Regions from separate parts of the Paenibacillus borealis genome, predicted to be linked through region 2. Evidence: predicted binding sites of a transcription regulator. Region 2 holds the regulator's gene; each other region holds the start of a gene.
The links. Region 2 encodes Rex, which represses fermentation and respiration genes when NADH is low (regulators of the CRP and FNR family bind a similar motif). Its sites were predicted from a motif close to TTGTGAAATATTTCACAA; they were not measured.
Positions count from the first base shown of each region.

Region 1: the regulator Rex is predicted to act here: its motif matches at 1,452-1,469, upstream of PBOR_RS09940 (flavocytochrome c).
Region 3: the regulator Rex is predicted to act here: its motif matches at 1,535-1,552, upstream of PBOR_RS32705 (formate/nitrite transporter family protein).

Region 1 is NZ_CP009285.1:2,384,619-2,387,791, forward strand. It holds gene PBOR_RS09930 (response regulator) at 1-439, shown strand, start outside; gene PBOR_RS09935 (hypothetical protein) at 848-1,306, opposite strand; gene PBOR_RS09940 (flavocytochrome c) at 1,486-3,045, shown strand; gene PBOR_RS09945 (NAD(P)/FAD-dependent oxidoreductase) at 3,158-3,173, opposite strand, start outside.
Region 2 is NZ_CP009285.1:5,244,897-5,248,069, forward strand. It holds gene PBOR_RS22210 (cell wall elongation regulator TseB-like domain-containing protein) at 1-21, opposite strand, end outside; gene PBOR_RS22215 (amidohydrolase) at 48-1,349, opposite strand; gene PBOR_RS22220 (redox-sensing transcriptional repressor Rex) at 1,336-1,989, opposite strand; gene dinG (ATP-dependent DNA helicase DinG) at 2,130-3,173, opposite strand, start outside.
Region 3 is NZ_CP009285.1:7,688,183-7,691,355, forward strand. It holds gene PBOR_RS32700 (MFS transporter) at 1-115, opposite strand, end outside; gene PBOR_RS32705 (formate/nitrite transporter family protein) at 587-1,414, opposite strand; gene PBOR_RS32710 (FAD-dependent oxidoreductase) at 1,653-3,011, opposite strand.

The sequences.
Region 1 (3,173 bases), 2.9 Mb from region 2:
GCAGAACGGGGCGGTGGATTACCTGATCAAGCCATTTGAGTTTGCCCGTTTTCAAGCGGCTTTGTCGGCATACCGTGAGAACTTTCAGCTAATGCATAAGGAGCATCTGAGCCAGGAACAGCTGGATAAGCTGCTGCGCCATTCCGTTCACGAGGCAGAAGAAGACAAAGTTTCGGTGCTAACTTTACCGAAAGGTCTTACAGAAGGCACGCTAGAGAGTATCTGGAGTACGATCAACCGGCTGCAGAGCCCGGTATTCTCCACTGAAGATATCAGCAGCCACGCACCGATCTCGCGGATATCCGTCCGCAAATATCTGGCTTTTCTGACTGAGGCAGGCATTCTGGAGATGGAGCTCAGCTACGGTGCGGTAGGCAGACCGGTGTATATGTACAAGGTGAAGCCGGAGGGACATGAACTTATAAGTAGATATTTATAAGCGGACAGAGCGTTAGGGGGACCTTCGGGTCCTTTTTTTGACCACACTTTACTCCCCACTAACCAATCAGTTGCTTGGCGGGAGAATAGAATTCACTTCATTCATCATTAGTGAAGCGATGTATCCGATATGTTGTACGAATTACAACTTGGGTTTATGTATACCAGGGTGTTAGGGAGGAATGTTGTACAAAATACAAGAATTGACCTGCTAGAACACTTAAAAGAGGAGAATTGCTGCCTTTTATACAACATTTTTCGATTATGGAAGATAATATAAATGAAATGTTGTATTTTGAGCAGGATTTTAAGGATAAGAACTGCTGGAGCGATAGCGTACGCCTGATAGTTTGACCAGGGCACGCTATCTACAGCATCAGTTATACCGTTTCGCATGCAGCTGCACTAATTAGGCAAAAGCCAGTTTCAACGCCTGCGGCTGGAATGAACCCATAATCTTATAAGCCTTTAAATGCGGGTTGTTCATATCGTTATCGTAAATAATCATATGCTGCTTGCCCTTCAGAATGATATCAAACCGCTGCTTCCGGTCAGCCTGTACGATGGTAATATAATAGCTGTATTTGTTGTCGGTGCTTACATTCCGTGCTGATTTCATTAATTTGACGTCAGCGAAATCCTCACATATTTGTTTGATAGCCTCAGGTTCAGTAACCACAATATCCTTCTGTTCGCCGGGAACAGAGGACAGACGGGTAATTTCAAGTGAGGCGATGTCTTCCAGCCGGATGGTTCTGGCCACCACTTTTTTGAATGAAGTGTAGCGGTTGGCTGTATAGGTCATTAGAGAAACACCTGCTGCTGTCAGGATTGCGCCGGCAAGCATATATTTTTTGCTTTTTTCCATGGTTCTGTTCCTCCTAGTCATACGATTGTGTAAGTCCCAATTATAAATCTATAGACTCGTCCACGCAAATTCAGTTACTTTAATTACTAAACGGTTTCTTTAATTACGTAAGCTTCCAAGTACGGCCTGTTTGCCGCTATGATTATTGTGAAAATATGCACAAGGGGGCAAGCGTTACTATGAAAAAGAGATTAGCAGCGACTCTTATACTCGTTTTTTCCGTCATGCTGGTTATCGCAGGCTGCGGTAACAGCAATGCTAACGGAAGTGTCAATGAGAGCCAGGGCAAGAACAGCGCAACCACAGAACCTGCAGCAACCACTGCACCTAAAGAGACAGCTGAAGCCGTATCGGGAGCGTCCGAAGCGAGCTATACACCGTACGATCAGTTAAAAGATAAATATGACATCATCATTGTCGGTGCGGGCGGGGCAGGAATGTCTGCGGCGCTGGAAGCCAAAGCAAACGGCATGAACCCGGTCGTTCTGGAGAAAATGCCGGTTGCCGGCGGTAACACCACCAAATCCTCCTCGGGTATGAACGCTTCGCAGACGAAGTTCCAGAAGGAGCAGGGCATCGAGGACACCAATGATCTGTTCTATGAAGAGACTATGGCAGGCGGCCATGATACGAACAACAAGGAGCTGCTCCGCTTTTTCGTGGACAATTCCGCAAGTGCCATTGACTGGCTGGATTCAATCGGAATCCGTTTGAATAATATTACGATCACCGGCGGAATGAAAGAGAAGCGTACCCACCGTCCGGAAGACGGCTCTGCAGTCGGACAATACCTGGTTGCAGGACTCGTGAGAAACGTTCAGGAGCAAGGGATTCCCCTCTTCGTAAATGCGGATGTGAAGGAACTTACCGTACAGGATGGTAAGGTCAACGGCGTTAAGGTACTGTTCAACCAGGCCGATGAGAAAACAATCACCGGATCAGCAGTAATCGTAACAACCGGCGGCTTCGGGGCTAATATGGAGATGATTACCGAAGTCAGACCTGATCTCGAAGGTTATGTGACCACGAACCAGATCGGCAGCACCGGCGACGGCATCCGGATGATTGAACAGGTTGGCGGCACAACGGTAGATCTGGATCAGATTCAGGTGCACCCGACAGTACAGCAGGAGAAATCCTACCTGATCGGTGAAGCAGTCCGGGGCGAAGGGGCTATCCTCGTATCCAGCGAGGGCAAACGTTTCGGCAACGAAATGGATACCCGTGATAAAGTTACAGCTTCCATCAATACCCTTCCGGAGAAATCAGCGTATCTGGTGTTTGATTCCGGCGTGAAATCCCGCGTCAAAGCGGTGGACCAGTACATCAAGATGGGTGTGGTCTTAACAGCAGATACCACCCGGGCACTGGCTGAACAAATGAACGTTCCGGCGGATCAGCTGAAGACGACAGTGGATACCTGGAACAGCGCAGTGAAGAATAAGTCGGATGCGGAATTCGGCAGAACTACAGGCATGGACAATGATCTGTCCGGCGCTCCGTATTATGCCATTCAAATCGGCCCGGGAATTCACTACACCATGGGCGGTGTGGTTATTAACACCAATACAGAAGTCTTGAATAAAGACGGCAACGCGATTACAGGACTTTTTGCAGCAGGTGAAGTAGTCGGCGGATTACATGGCCAGAACCGTATCGGCGGTAACTCTGTAGCTGAGATTATTATCTTTGGACGCCAGGCAGGGATCAAATCTGCAGAATTTGTAAAAGCACAATAAGCCATTATTCCATAACTCATTGTTATCTTGATAAAGGGATGCCCCGAAGCTGCTGGCTTTGGCGGCATCCCTCTTTGCATATAATCTCTGCTTCTCCGGTATCCTCTGCCGCTTACGCCTGAATTGCC
Region 2 (3,173 bases):
TTTTCTCCTCTTCTTCAACATACAGCTTCCTTTCCATTTAGCCTGTATTACCGTTTAAGCAGAGCTTCGAACGTTTCCTGTGCTTTGCGGCGGATGGCTTCTTCATCGAGTGTCAGGCATTGTCCGTGCTTCACAACCTGTTTGCCGTTCACCCAGACATGCTCGACATCCTTGGCACTGGCTGAATATACTGCATGGGACAAAAGATCGGTATGCGGGAGCAAATGCGGCTGATCAATATCAATCGCGATGAAGTCGGCCTTCATCCCTGCTGAAAGCCTGCCCACCTGGTTCAGGAAAATAGACTGCGCACCATATTCGGTCGCCATCAGCAGCGCCTCTGGAGCCGGTACTGCTGTCGGATCACCGCTTACGCCTTTGTGAATCAGCGCGGCCAGACGCATCTCTTCGAACATATCCAGGTTGTTGTTGCTTGCTGCACCGTCCGTACCCAGGGAGACCTTAACTCCTGCTCTGAGCAGCTCAGGAACACGGGCTACTCCGCTGGCCAGCTTCAGGTTGCTGCCTGGATTATGGGATACACCGACATTGTGGCGGGCCAGAATCTCAATCTCTTCATCATTCAGATGAACGCCATGGGCGATCAGGGACGGCCGGGTGAACATTCCCAGCTTCTCCAGATGAGCGACCGGACGCAGGCCGTAATCGGCCACATTCTGCTCCACCTCATGGCGGGTTTCGGACATATGCGTGTGCATTGGCAGATCAAGATCATGAGCCGCCTGGACAAACTTCATGAAAAACTCCGGAGGACAGGTGTAAGGCGCATGCGGCGAGAGCATCGCAGTAATTCGGCCGTCAGCCTTACCATGCCAGTTACGGGCAAAAGCAATTGCCTCAGCCAGCTTGTGATTCTGGACCTCTTCCGGACAGAGTCCGATGACACCGCGCATCAGCACGCCGCGGATGCCGGACTGCTCGGTGACCTCAGCAACCCGGTCCATGTGATCATACATATCAAGGAAGGTCGTAGTGCCGCCCTTCAGCATCTCAAGAACAGACAGAGAGGTTCCCCAGTACACATCCTCACCGGTGAATTTCTCTTCCATCGGCCACATTTTTTCCTGCAGCCAAGCCTGAAGCACCATATCATCACCGTACCCGCGCAGCAGGGACATCGCTGCATGGCCGTGGGTGTTGACGAGACCCGGCATAAACAGCAGACGGCTGCCGTCAATAACCCGGGCATCCTCTTCGATTACAGGCTTCGCTTCACCTATGTAAGTAATCAGATCATTCTCTATGGTCATATAACCGTTCAGAACCGGCTTGTCGCTGCCTGGAACCAGGAAACGGCCGTCTTTAATAATCGTTTTATTGCTGCTCATCTTCAGCTTCGTCCTTTCCGTCATGTAAATAATAAGCCAGACTCTGCAGATCAGTGGTGAAATCGGCGGCATGAATCCGGATATTAGCCGGAGTCTTAAGAATAACAGGGGCAAAATTGAGGATGGCCTCAATGCCCGAATCCACCAGAATATCCGCTACGTTCTGTGCTTCACTGTCCGGAACGGTAATAATTCCGATACGGATGCCCTGCGCACGGATGGTATCCCCCAGCTCACTCATCGGCTGCACAGTCAACGAGTTGATCTGCTGGCCTACCTTAGGCTCGTAAGCATCAAATATAGCTGTAATCTTCATCGTATCCTTCAAGTAGGCATTGTAATTCGACAAGGCGTGGCCGAGATTACCCGCACCTACTAGAGCTACGTTAATCTGCTGGTCCAGCTTCAGAATATGACGGATCTTCTCAATCAGATAAGAGACGTCATAACCGATGCCCTTTCTGCCGAAATCACCGAAATAAGCCAGGTCCTTGCGGATCTGGGCGGGATTAAGATCAAGCTTCTGTCCCAGCTCCTGAGAAGAAACTGTAGAGATTTCACGTTTTTGGAGATCGTTCAGGAAACGCAGGTACACTGGGAGTCTGCGGACGACGGCCTCCGATATTTTATCCGATTTCATGTTTTCTCCTCCTAAAAGTTTGATGTGATAATCCGATTATAGGAACCGTGCTCCGGTACTGCCCAATTGGGCAGCAGCCGTGGAGCGCGGGACTTCAGAACCATAATTACTTATACATAATATCAACCGGGGAACGGATATTAAACCCCGCCTTCTTCCAGCCACTCTGCAATCCGCGGCACCATCTGATCAGTCAGCATATGCTCCATCTTGGGACCGGGCAGCGAATACAGGAAATACTTCCCATAATAAGATTCAATGACTCTGGTATCATATACAATAACAATTCCGCGGTCCTGTGCGGTGCGGACCAGCCTTCCGAAGCCTTGCTTGAATCGGATCACGGCCTGCGGGACAGACAGCTTCATGAAAGGATTCTTCTTCTGTGCCTGCAGCAGCTCTGATTTCGCTTCAGCCAGCGGATGATTTGGCGGCTGGAAGGGCAGTCTGACAATCGCCAGGCAGGTCAAAGCCTCCCCGGGAATATCTACACCCTCCCAGAAGCTGCTCGTACCGAGCAAGACAGACGCCGAACTGTCCTGGAACCGCCGGATCAGCTTGCTCCGGCTGCCGCCTTCTACACCCTGGCCTAGCACCATGATATCCTGCGAAGCCAACGCCTCTTTCAGCGGATCATAAACCTGGCGCAGCATCTTGTAGGATGTGAACAGTACGAGCATCCGCCCCCGTGTGGCCACTGCAGTTTCGGCCAGAGAATGGACCAGCGTATCTACAAAGCGGGCATCCCCAATGCTTCCCTTGACGCTCGGGAAATCACGCGGAATGACAAGCAGCGCCTGTTCGCGGTATTTGAACGGAGACGGAAGCAGTGCTGTCATCAGACGCCCCTGCTCTGCTGCCTCGCCAAGACCCAGATTATCTATCATGAACTGGAATGACTTATCCACAGACAAGGTGGCCGAGGTCAGGATGATACTCCTCTTCTTGTCGAAGAACAGCTCCCGCAGCTGGGTGCTGACATCCACCGGAACGGCATACATCTGCAGCGACTTGCCGCGGTAATTACCGCTCCCCTCCAGCCAGTACACAATATTCTCGTCATTCAGTCCCATAAAGAATCGGATCTGCTCTCTAATGGAGGCCAGGTCCTTGAACAACCCGCCGATATCCGTCACGAGGCTGTCCGATGAGGACTGGCTGTCCGTATCACGCATCTCACTAAG
Region 3 (3,173 bases), 2.4 Mb from region 2:
CATCAAATACATACATCGTGACCAGCGGCCACATCAGCGCGCTGCCGGTTGCATTAATGAGACTGGCAATCAAGAATACTTTGACTTCCTTCGGATAGGCCTGCAAAAATCTCATAACTTGTCTTTCATCCCCTGTAACATAGGTGTCATCAATCCATCCAGTATCATCTGAAAACAGGAGGAAGGGCAAGTTCTTGCGTTAACGCTTTATCGCATAACATCAATGAATTCACTGCTTCGTATTTTCAAATAACTTCCCGCCTGCAGTGCTATTAATATTCTATAACCGCAGCTTCTGCACGTAAAGAAAATAGGTGGAAAATGAACTGATTCGTTCCCCGCAAGCCCGGGTAATAGTGCATATGAAACACTCCCTATTTATTCGCCGTGAATCCGATTTCGTTCCCCCGAGTCGGATATGCACGGCGAATTTTGTTCTGTCTTGAAGTTATTACAGGGCAGAGTCCGGGTTAACAAAAAAACACTTCCTGTCCCTCTACTATTCCCAAAAAACGGGATGTCGAGAAGCCAGGAAGTGCTTGGGCCAAACTATTGAACACGCCGGACATCACCGGCTGAATATAATTTAAGCGTGTTTCTTCACACCAGCAGCGGAGATTCCTTCAACGGATGCTACAGCTGCCGGCTCCTTACGCAGGTAGGCCATCCAATAAGCCGCAGCGACGAAGATAGCGCCGCCCGTAAGATTGCCCAGCCATACCGGAGCAAAGTTGGCGAAATACTGTGCCCAGGTGAAATGCCCTTCGAAGATGGCTGCAGGGATAAGGAACATGTTAGCTACAACGTGCTGGAAGCCGATGGCGACAAACGCCATAGTCGGGAACCAGATACCGAGGATTTTGCCGCTGAAATTATCTGCCCCATAAGAGAGCCATACCGCCAGCGCAACGAGCCAGTTACAGCCGATCCCGGAAATGAAGGCCTGCAGGAAGGTCGCATCAATCTTGTGCTCAGCCATACTTACCAGCTTCTCCAGATACACACCGTCCGACGTAAGGCCAACGACGTGACCGAAGAAATAAGCAACGAACAAGGCACCTGCCAGGTTGCTGAGGGTAATCAGCACCAGGTTCTTAATGACTTCCCAGAACGAAATCTTCTTCGCCATAAAAGCAAGCGGCACCGCCATCATGTTGCCTGTCAGCAGCTCGCCTCCGGCAAGCAGTACCAGTACCAGGCCGACCGGGAATACTGCAGCTCCGATGAAGTTAGCAATGGACCCCCACTCGGCAGGCGCACCCGCAATGACACGAATATCCAGCAAAAATCCGAGCGCGATAAACGCTCCTCCCAGGAAACCGAGAATAAGTACAGTGCTGAGCGGATTGTGCGCTTTCTTGACTCCGTTCTCTACCGTAACCTCGGCGATCCCTTGCGGTTTGTTATAAGCCATGATTCCTATCCCCTTCTAATTACTTAAAATTTGTTCCTTTATGCCATTGTAACGTGATCACAATCACATTAACGTGATAAAAATCACTCTCAGAAAAACCAAGTGAAAGTTTTCACTGACATGTCAAATTTACCACAAAAGCTTTGACTGCGGAATATTTTTCTCATGCGGAGCCGGAATTGATGGCTAAAACCACAAAAAAAGGGCCCTTAACGGGCCCCGGCGAAATCGGACGGGATTAGACGTGTACAGGTTCTTTAACTGTCTTAGGCAGCGCCTGAAGTCCCGCAGTGTTCAGGAAATTCCAAGGCTTGTTGTAGTGCGGCTGGAAGAAGAAATCAATAAAGGCCAGCTGGTCCACGGTCATTTTATTCTGAATACATACTGATACGGTATTGATCGACTGCGTCAGATCCATCTTGGACATAATCTGCGCCCCGAGAATGCGGCGGGTCGCACGTTCGAATACTACTTTTACCTGAACCTGCTCGAATGTCGGCATAAACTCCGGACGGTAGTTGTCAATCAGCATTACACTTTCAGCATCCATACCTTCGGCTTTGGCGGCATCCTCGGTAAGTCCGGTTCCGGCAATATTGTCTTCATAAATCTTAATGCCCGATGTTCCCTGCGTGCCCATGTAAGGAATCGTGTTCGAGACCAGATTACGGGCTACAAGCGTACCCATGCGTACGGCGTTCGTGGCGAGCGGAATGTAGGCATGTTTGCCGGTCGGATTGTAATGAATGGCACAGCTGTCACCAGCTGCGTAGACATCTGGCAGGCTGGTCTGCATATAATCGTTGACCATAATCGCACCGTTCGGAAGCATATCGACCTGGCCTTTAAGCAGCTCTGTATTCGGACGGAAGCCGATGCAGAGAATCACCAGATCGGTCTCATGTTCTCCCTTGCTTGTGATAACCTTAGTGACTTTGCCGTTCTCACCGGCGAATGCTGCGACCTTCTCACCAAGCGCAAGCCTGATGCCATGCTCTTCAAGCGATTGTTGAATCGGAGCGGTGAATTCTTCATCGAGATATTTACTCAGAATACGTTCTTCACCATCGATCAGTGTTACTTCCTTGCCGTTCATCTGAAAAGCTTCAACCAGCTCAACACCGATATATCCGGCTCCGACCACCGTAATTCTTTTCACCTTCTGCGCTTGTTCAATAATGGTGTTGGAGTGATTATAATTCTTCGAAAGCAGGATCCCCTCGAGCTCTATACCTTCCAGCTTAGGCACAATCGGCCATGAGCCTGTTGTCATAATCAGCTTGTCGTACGTATCTTCAAATTCCTCGCCTGTAGTCAGATTGCGGGCCTTCAATGTTCGGCGGGCGGTATCCACATTCGTCACTTCATGGCGCATCTTCGTCTGCACACCCAGTGCTGCAAGCTGTTCCGGGGAAGAATAGAACAATCCCTGCGGGTCCTTGACGACTCCGCCTACGTAAAGCGCAATCCCGCAAGACAGGAATGAAATGTTATCATTGCGCTCATAAACCGTTATCTGGGCATCCGGGTACAGCTGGGCGGTATTAACAATTGCGGCGGTTCCGGCGTGTGTACATCCAATGACTGCTACTTTCATGATTTCTTCCTCCTCCAATTTGCAAGCAAGTTTCTCTGTATTTGTGATTAATTTCACTTTATACATTGATTATATTGTGATATTTATCACATTGCAAGCAGTATTGTGATTTTTCTCACATTGTTCACAATTTAAATTTTATAGAGTCCATACTCTTTTCCG